Regions from separate parts of the Williamsia sp. z34 genome, predicted to be linked through region 2. Evidence: riboswitches for the same ligand, from Rfam matches in the RefSeq annotation. Region 2 holds a riboswitch; the other holds the start of a gene.

Region 1 (4,659 bases), on a different contig from region 2:
CGCTCGAGCGCCAGCTCGACGGCCGCATCGTCCGTGGACTCGTCGCCACCGAAAACTCCCCGGTGCGGAATGCGGCCGAGCCGGACTATGTCGAGAACAGTTATGTCGACCTCGGTGTCGGAATGCTGATCGACCATTGCCACCCGGCGGGCGACCTGACGTCGTCGCATACTTCTGATCTCGAGGTCGTCGAGCAGAACACGACCCGCATCCGGTTGCGCGATGCCGCTCAGCACCCGCAGCAGCGACGACTTTCCGGAGCCGTTCGGACCGAGTAGTCCGATGGTCTCACCCTTGACGGTCTCGACGGACACCCCGTCGAGAACGATCCGACCGCCGCGGCTCCATCCGATATCTCTGGCGCACAGGGTCATTGGCTCGACCTCATCCGGAAGAGGATCAGCGCGAACGCCGGGACACCGATCAGGGCCGTGACCACTCCGACCGGAACCTCCTGCGGTGCAAAGACCGTACGGGCCAGGGCATCGACCCACACCATGAAGATCGCGCCGGCCACCGCAGCAGTAGGAAGCAGACGGTCGTGTCGGGGTCCGACGAGGAAGCGGGCGGCGTGCGGCAGGACGAGGCCGACGAACCCGATCGCCCCGGCGGCGCTCACCAGGGTCGCGGTGACGAGTGCCGTGATGCCGAGCAACAGAATCCGGATCCAACGGACCGAGATGCCAAGGGACGCAGCAGCAGTATTGCCGAAGGTGAAGGCGTCGAGCGCGGCCGACTGCGTCAGGCACACCAGTAGGCCCACCACCGTGACCGTGCCGCAGAGCAGGACGCTCGCCCAGTCGGCCCCCGACAGCGAACCGAGTAGCCAGAACAGCACACCGCGGGTCTGTTCGGCGTCCGCCGAGGAGATCACGATGAACGACGTCAGCGCCGAGAACAGCTGTGTGCAGGCGACTCCCGCCAGTACCACCCGCGACATTCCACCGCCCGCGCCGGCGGCCAGCAACATCACCAGAGCGAATGACAGGACTGCCCCGAGAAACGCACCCACCGACAGCGACACCGCGCCGGCGCCGAGTCCGAGGACGACGATCACCACCGCGCCCGTGGACGCCCCGGACGAGATACCCAGGACAAACGGGTCAGCGAGCGGATTGCGCAGCAGCGACTGCATGATCGTTCCGCACAGCGCCAGACCGGCACCGCAGATGGCCGCGAGTAGGGTGCGCGGCAGCCGCAGCTCCCACACGATGCCGTCCTTGATCCTGCTCACCCCGGAGTCACCGAACCCGAGATGGTCCAGAACCACCCGATAGACGTCGCCCACCGACAGGCCGGCCGGACCGATGGTGATGACGATGGCAATGGACACCGCCAGCACCGCCAGGCCGACCAGCAGCAGAATCCCGAGAACGGGGGCCGAATCTGTCGGTGCCGGTCGGACCCCGCGGTGGGTGCCGGCCGCGGTCAGCGCGCCAGTCCCCACTGCTCGAGTGCGGCCGCGGTCTTCTCCACGCCGTCGATGGTGCGGATCGACGGATTCAGGTCGGCTCCGTTGACCACGATGTATCGCTTGTCGCGGACGGCGCTGAGCCGCTGGGTAACCGGGTTCGATTCGAGGAACGCGATCTTGCTGTCGAGGGCGTCGCCATCGACACTACGCCGGCTGAGGTCGGCGAGCACGAGGGCGGTGGGATCGCGATCGAGGATGCTCTCCCAGCTGACCTGCGGCCATTCGTTGGTGGTGTCGGCGAAGATGTTCTCGGCGCCAATGGAATTGGTGATGATGCCCGACGAACCGCAGCAACCGGCCATGTACGGGGTTTTGGTGTCGGCGAACCAATAGGCCAGCGACACACCGGCGGCGTCCACCGATCCCGTGGCGTTTTCGAACCGTTGCTGAAGTTCGACGACAAACGCCTCACCGCGCTCGCGGACGTCGAAGATGGCTGCGAGGTCTCGGATTTCCTTGTAGACGGTGTCGATCCGCAACGGATCGGTGCGGGCGCCGTCCGCGTTGACGCTGGCGGCGGTCTTACCGTCGCAGTCCGTGGGCGAGAGGTAGGTGGGCACGCCGAGCTGTTCGAACTGGTCGCGGTCGGCGACACCACCGGGTCCGAGTGTGCCGCCGAAAGATGCTGAGACGAAGTCGGGTTCGGTGTCGAGGACCACTTCGAAGGACGGATTGTTGTCCGCCAGACGCGGCACGTGGGCGTTGTCGGCGGCGAGGTTCTCACGGACGGGATCGGTCCAGGTGGCCGTGCCGACCATTCGATCCGCGAGTCCGAGCGAGAGAAGGATCTCGCTGGAGCCCTGGTTCAGCGACACCGCGCGCTGCGGCGGCGCATCGATGGTGACGGTATGACCGCAGTTCTCGATGGTCAACGGGAAGTCGAACCCGCCCGAAATCGTCTCCGACACTTGCTCATCCGCCGTGGACGAACATGCCGAGAGCAGCAGGATCGAGGTGATGGTGAAGGTGGTGGCAGCAATGTGCCGCCAAGACTTGCGCATGAAACGGTAACTCCTACATCAGGGCCCAGTCGCGGAGCCGAGGAACTTCTGACCGATCGATGAGTAACCGGACTTCGGCCCGTCAAGGCCGTCACCGTTGCGCGTCAGTCCCGGATTCACACCGGGTTCCCTCGCCGATCGTGGCCGCATGGGCGGCCTCGGCAACCATATACGGCGCTCACCCGTCCGTGGTCATGCGGCCTACTCCCCCGGCCGGGCTATTCAGGGGAAGCGTGTACGACCATGACCGGGCAGGGCGCGGTGTGAAGAACGGCCTGGCTGACCGAGCCGAGGAGCAGCCCGCGGAATCCGCCGCGGCCCCGGCTTCCGACCACGACGAGTTGGGCGTCGCGGGCCGTGTCGATGATGTAGGGCGCCGGCGCCTGGACCGCGATGCGGGTTTCGACAGGGACGTCGGGGTAGTCCTCGCGATGGCCGGCCAGCAACACTGCGAGTCCCTCGACGGCCTCGTCGTGGAGCCGTTGAACGGCGTCGGTGTGGCCGGGGAACACATCGCTGGAGAATCCCGGATAGGTGTGCACCGCGATCACCGAGGTGTCCAGTTCGTCGGCTTGGATGAATGCCTGCTTCACCGCCGCCTGCGACGTCGGCGAGCCGTCGACGCCGACCACCACCGGACCCGCTGCGGGAGGTTGACCGGGGACCACGACGACCGGGCAGTCGGCGTGGGCGGAAACATCGGTGCTGACCGACCCGAGAAGCAGACCGGCGACCCCACCAATGCCGCGGCTGCCGACGACCAGCATGTGCGCCCGGCCGGAGATCTCGCGCAACACCAGCGCCGGTTTGCCGTCGAACAACTGTCCGCTGACCTCGACATCGGCGTTGATCGCCTTGACCGTGCCGACCGCGGCGTCCACGATCCGGTGGGCGTCGTCGCGGACGGCGTCGATGACGTCTTGGGTCATCACGACCCCGGGGGCGTAACCGGCCGCGATGGTTCCCACTGCCGTCACCACCCGCAACATCCGACCCTCCCGTGCTGCGGCGGCAACGGCCCAGCGCAGAGCGTTCTGCGCGTGCTCGGAACCATCGACGGCCACCACGATCGGCGCGTTCAACGTAACCATTGCCTGCTCCTTTGCAGCTGAGATCGTCCAACTCGTGCGGTGACTCCACGATTGCCGATCTGCTCGCCGGTTGCAGGCGAACCGCAAACCACACATCGAAACGTGCCCGGCACCTTCTGACCCGAGGAAGCGGTCCCGACGTCACTCACCCGGACGGGTCCACGGACCGGGTGCGCCCGGTTCTCCGAATCCGCCGACCCCGAGGCTGGTGCGCAGTCAGGTTTGATATCGACAACATCCGGTCCATAAGAGTGCAATCATGTTGTGGAGCCGCGACGCGAACCCGGCCCGCGATCTCTCGCCGTGGCAAGGGAATACCCGCCCGTACGTGTCCAGATGCGCTCGTGCCGATCCGACATGTGTCCGGTGGTTGCGTAACCACTCCGCCATTGAAGCGTTGCCCGGTCGTCGCCGAAAGGTCTTGACGATGAACAACATCGGACCGTCTCCGGTTCATCTACGGGGTGGGATCCTTGGCTGATCGTGAGCGCCCGGCCGATCACATCGACCCGCAGGAGGCGATCACCGGACTCCTTCGCGACCTCGAGACCGATATCACCGGCTTATCCGAGCGGGAAGTGGCCCGGCGGGCAATCGTCTACGGTCCCAACCGACTGGTGAGAAGGCGACGTACCCACTGGTCGCGGCAGGTGATCCGGCAACTGACCCACCCACTGGCATTGCTGCTCTGGGTGGCTGCGGTTTTGGCCTGGATCAGCGACTCACAACCACTGGCGATCGCGATCGTGGTGGTGATCATCATCAACGCCGGGTTCGCATTCATACAGGAACGTCACGCCGAGCAGGCCGTCGAGGCGCTGTCGGCGATCATTCCCGAGAACGCACGCGTGATCCGGCAGGGGCCGGAACACACCGTCGCCGTCGCTGCTCTGGTGCCGGGTGACGTGATCGCACTCTCCGAAGGCGACAAAGTCCCTGCCGACGCGCGGCTCATCGAAGGCGCAGTCCAGGTTGATCTCTCGACGCTGACCGGTGAGTCCGACTCTGTCCACGTCGAGACGCGATCCGAGCCGCAATCGGGTCCACTCCTCGAAGCGACCGACATCGTCTTCAGCGGCACCAATGTGGTCGG
Region 2 (4,659 bases):
GATCAGTCCACGTAGTGGTGATCCGCTCGGTCCGGCCGGGATGAACCCGCCGTCCAGCGCATGGAGGATCCGTGGGACCTCCTGGTCGGTCTGGCGGAGCCGAGGCACGATCTCGTTGCCGGCGAAGTCGAGGATCTCGCGGACGTCGGCCGGATGGCCTTCGGTGACGGCCGCGATGGTGGCGGGGTCCCAATCACCCTTGGCGCAATCCACCACCAGCTCCCGCGCGACGGCTTCGATGCTGTCGGTGGCGGTACGGCCGGCCGTGCCGTCTTCGGTAATTCCCAATGCTTCTCGCAGCCCCGGCAGGCTCTGCGTGCCGCCCCAGAGCTGCCGCGCCCGGAGCATCGCCAGCACCAGGTCGACCTCGACGTCACCGGCCGGTGGTTGTCCGAGGATGTGCAGGCCGTCGCGGATCTGCACGTCTTTGATCTCACACAGCCACCCGTCGACGTGCAGAAGCATGTCATCGAAGACGTCTTCTTCGGGACGCTCGGACAACCCGAGGTCGTGGTCCATCTTGGCCGCCTGCAGCAGGGTCCAGATCTGCTGGCGGATCGCCGGGAGTTTGTTCGGGTCGAGCGCGGAGATGTTGGCATGCTCGTCGAGCAGCTGCTCCAAACGTGAGATGTCGCCGTAACTTTCGGCCCGCGCCATCGGCGGGATCAGGTGATCGACCAGCGTGGCGTGCGCCCGCCGCTTCGCCTGTGTCCCTTCGCCGGGATCGTTGACCAGGAACGGATAGATCATCGGCAGGTCACCGATGGCGGCGTCGGTGCCGCACGAGGCCGACATACCCAGGGTCTTGCCCGGGAGCCACTCGAGGTTGCCGTGTTTACCGACGTGGACGACCGCGTCGGCGGCGAAGTGCTGCTGCGACGACAGCCAGCGATAACAGGCCAGGTAGTGGTGACTCGGCGGCAGATCGGGGTCGTGATAGATCGCCACCGGGTTCTCGCCGAAACCACGCGGCGGTTGGACCATCAACACGATGTTGCCGAATTGCATTGCCGCGATGACGATGTCGCCGTCCGAATTGGCCGAGTGGTCGACGAACAGCCGGCCGGGTGCCGGACCCCAATGCTCGATCATCGACGCGCGGAGGTCCTGCGGCAACGTGTCGAACCACTGCCGGTAGTCCGCGGCGGACAGCCGGATCGGGTTGGCGGCCAGGGCTTCTTCGGTCAGCCAGTCGGGGTCCTGTCCGCCGGCCGCGATCAGCGTGTGGATCAGCTTGTCCGAATCATCCTCGGCCAGGCCGGGAACCGAGCCGTCGCCCGACTCCGGCCCGATGTCGTATCCGGCGTCCCGCATGGCTTCGAGCAGCCGGAGCAGGCTCTGCGGGGTGTCGAGTCCCACCGCGTTCCCGATCCGCGCGTGTTTGGTCGGGTAGGCCGACAGCATCACGGCGATCCGGCGATCCGCCGGAGCGATATGCCGAAGTCGGCTGTGGCGCACGGCGATTCCGGCGACCCGGGCGCACCGTTCGGCATCGGGACGGTACCAGGGCAAACCGTCCTCACCGATCTCCTTGAACGAGAACGGAACCGTGATGATCCGTCCGTCGAATTCGGGGACCGCGACCTGTGTGGCGACATCCAGCGGCGACATGCCGTCGTCATTCGCGGCCCATCCGGCGCGGGAGGACGTCAGGCACAGGCCCTGCAGGATCGGGATGTCCAGCCGGGCGAGTTGTTCGATGTTCCAGTTCTCGTCATCGCCGCCGGCCGACGCGGTGGCCGGCGTCGTTCCACCGGCGGCAAGTACCGTGACGACGAGTGCGTCTGCCACCGCAAGCTGTTCGAGCAGGTCATCAGGTGCAGCCCGCAGCGACGCGCAGAAGATCGGCAGCGACCGGCCGCCCTTGTCCTCGATCGCGTCGCAGAGGGCGTGGATGTAGGCGGTGTTGCCTGCCAGATGCTGGGCTCGGTAGTAGAGCACCGCGATCGTCGGTCCGGTGGCCTCGACCTGGGATTTTCGATCCAGGATCCCCCACTGCGCGGTTGTTGCCGGAGCGCTGAAGCCGTGACCGGTGAGCAGCACGGTGTCGGACAAGAATGCGTGCAGGTTCGCGAGATTGTCGGGTCCGCCCTGGGCCAGGTAGTTGTGAGCATCGGCGGCCACACCGGGAGCCACCGTCGACATCGACATCAGGTCGGGATCGGGAAGCTGTTCACCGGAGAGCACCACAGTTGGCAACCCGTCGGCGATCACCGCGTCGAGACCCTGTTCCCACATCCGCCGGCCACCCAGAATTCGAACAACGACCAGGTCGGCGCCGTCCAGGAGTCCGGGCAGGTCTTCGTCGACGAGCAGGCGGGACGGGTTCGCAAGACGAAAGTCGGCGCCGCTGGCCTTGGCGGTCAGCAGATCTGTGTCCGAAGTGGACAGCAGCAAGATCACGAGGACCTCCTTGCCGGGAATGCGCGCCCGGCGGTTGGGGTGTAGCAGCGGAGCAACAAGGGTCTGACTTGGGGTTTACCCCATACAGTGGCGCGACCGTGCCGGACTCTCACCGGCTTCCTCGTTGCGGAATGGCATCAGCATATAAGAACGCATTTCTGCCTTGTATTCCTTGACCGATATATACCCAGGAGAGAAAATACTCGTTGTGAACGAACTGATCTGGCCGGCTCTGGCGGAACCGAATCGTCGACGAATGCTCGATGTCCTGCGGGTGCAGCCCTGCGCCGTGGGCGAGCTGGCCAGACGCGTCGGACTGGCGCAACCGCAGACGTCCAAACACCTGGGCGTTCTTCGTGCGGCCGGCCTCGTGACCGTTCACGCAGATGCACAACGTCGCGTCTACCAGGCCCAACCGTCTGCGCTGGCCGAGATCGACAGCTGGCTCGCGCCCTATCGCCCGATGTGGAACACCGGCCCGGATGCCCTGGGAACACACCTGGACAAGAACCCCCTGGCACCAGAAGAGGACCAGAAATGAGCAGCTCTGCCACAGATCTCGAACTCCACAAGTTCTCAACGGGGTCCCGGCCGGGCAATTGACCGCCAGTACCGTGGACCCCATGAGTCGACCGTCCGATCGTTGCCCTGGTGTGTTCTCGGCGCACCCGGCGGCAGATGGCCACCTCGCACGGATCCGGCTACCCGGCGGACTGATCACACCAAGCCAGATGAAATCCCTGGTAGGAGTGTCGGACGACTACGGAGACGGTCATCTCGAACTGACCTCGCGCGGCAACATCCAGCTGCGTGGGATCGGTGACGTGGACGGTGCCGGTCAGCGCATCCTCGAGGCCGGCCTGATCCCGTCCCCCAGTCACGAACGCGTCCGCAACCTGCAGCTCTCGGCATTGACCGGGCGGCGAGGAGGCCTGGTCGACGCGCGACCGATCCTGAAAGAATTCGACGCCGCATTGCAGTCCGATCCCACACTCGCGGAGCTTCCGGCCAGGATCCTGTTCGGCTTCGACGACGGTCGTGGCGACATCCTGACCCAGGGTCCCGACATCGGCGTTTTGGCGTTGGATGAGCGGGCGTTCGACGTGCTCATCGGCGGAATGCCCACCGGACGGCGGGTGTCGGCCGACGGCGCCGCGGACCTGATGATCGATCTGGCCCATGCGTTTCTCGCCGACCGGACCGACGAGTGGCGCGTCCAGGATGTCGCCGACCGCCCCGCGATCGACGAAGTGTTGGCGACCCTGCCGGAAACCGGCGAATATTCGAGGTCGAAGCCCACGTCGACACCGCAGGTGGGCTGGCTCGCGCAGGACACCGATGACCTCGTGGCACTCGGCTCGGTGGTCGCGCACGGCCGGATCCCGGCACGCGTCGGAGAGTTCCTGGCTGCCATCGAACGCGACATCTACCTGACACCACGGAAAGAGATCTTGATCGTCGACCTGTCAGAAGGCATGGCCGACACCGTACTTCGGGTGCTGGCGCCGATGGGCCTGATCTTCGACGAGAACTCACCGTGGACCAAGGTCACCGACTGCACCGGCTCGCCGGGCTGCGACAAGTCGCACGCCGATGTCCGCGGCGACCTCGAACTGCACCTGACCTCTGGTGGCGCTGCCGTCGACGACCGTCAGCACTGGGTCGGTTGTGAACGCGGGTGTGGTTCGCCGCCAGGGAACCATCTTCGGGTCGAGGCAACACCGTCGGGGTACAAGCGTCGCCGACTCTGATCGGCATCTATGGTGACGAGCACTATGTACACCTACATTCGAGACGGCGCCGAGATCTACCGGCAGTCATTCGCGACGATTCGTGCCGAATCCGACCTCTCCATGTTCGACGATGACCTCTCGCAGGTCGTAGTCCGGATGATCCACGCCTGCGGACAGGTCGATCTGACCACCGACGTCCGGGCCAGTGCAGGTCTGGTGACCGCAGCACGTACGGCACTCGAGGACGGTGCGCCGATCCTCTGTGATGCGAACATGGTCGCTTCCGGCGTCACCCGCAAGCGGCTGCCTGCGGGCAACGAGGTGCTCTGCCTGCTGGGTGACAATCGGCTCCCCGACCTGGCTGCCGAGCTGGAGACCACAAGAACCGCTGCGGCGGTGGAACTCTGGCGTCCCATGCTCGAGGGATCGGTGGTGGCGATCGGGAACGCACCGACCGCACTGTTCGCACTCCTCGAGCTGATCGATGCCGGCGGACCCCGGCCGGCCGCGGTCATCGGTGCGC

Evidence for each region. A riboswitch is a leader RNA that binds a small molecule or an ion and turns the genes downstream of it on or off. The one in region 2 is predicted to bind cobalamin.
Region 1: linked by a shared signal. The riboswitch ahead of AC51GT_RS19065 (ABC transporter substrate-binding protein) and the one ahead of cobN (cobaltochelatase subunit CobN) in region 2 are both predicted to bind cobalamin.

What each region holds. Positions count from the first base shown of each region.
Region 1 covers NZ_JCANWW010000007.1:286,679-291,337, reverse strand. The annotation lists gene AC51GT_RS19075 (ABC transporter ATP-binding protein) at 1-374, opposite strand, end outside; gene AC51GT_RS19070 (FecCD family ABC transporter permease) at 371-1,366, opposite strand; gene AC51GT_RS19065 (ABC transporter substrate-binding protein) at 1,429-2,475, opposite strand; adenosylcobalamin (AdoCbl) riboswitch at 2,484-2,633, opposite strand; gene AC51GT_RS19060 (universal stress protein) at 2,694-3,566, opposite strand; gene AC51GT_RS19055 (cation-translocating P-type ATPase) at 4,040-4,659, shown strand, end outside.
Region 2 covers NZ_JCANWW010000002.1:550,277-554,935, reverse strand. The annotation lists gene cobN (cobaltochelatase subunit CobN) at 1-2,403, opposite strand, end outside; adenosylcobalamin (AdoCbl) riboswitch at 2,456-2,531, opposite strand; gene AC51GT_RS06915 (ArsR/SmtB family transcription factor) at 2,612-2,944, shown strand; gene cobG (precorrin-3B synthase) at 3,027-4,154, shown strand; gene AC51GT_RS06905 (precorrin-8X methylmutase) at 4,179-4,659, shown strand, end outside.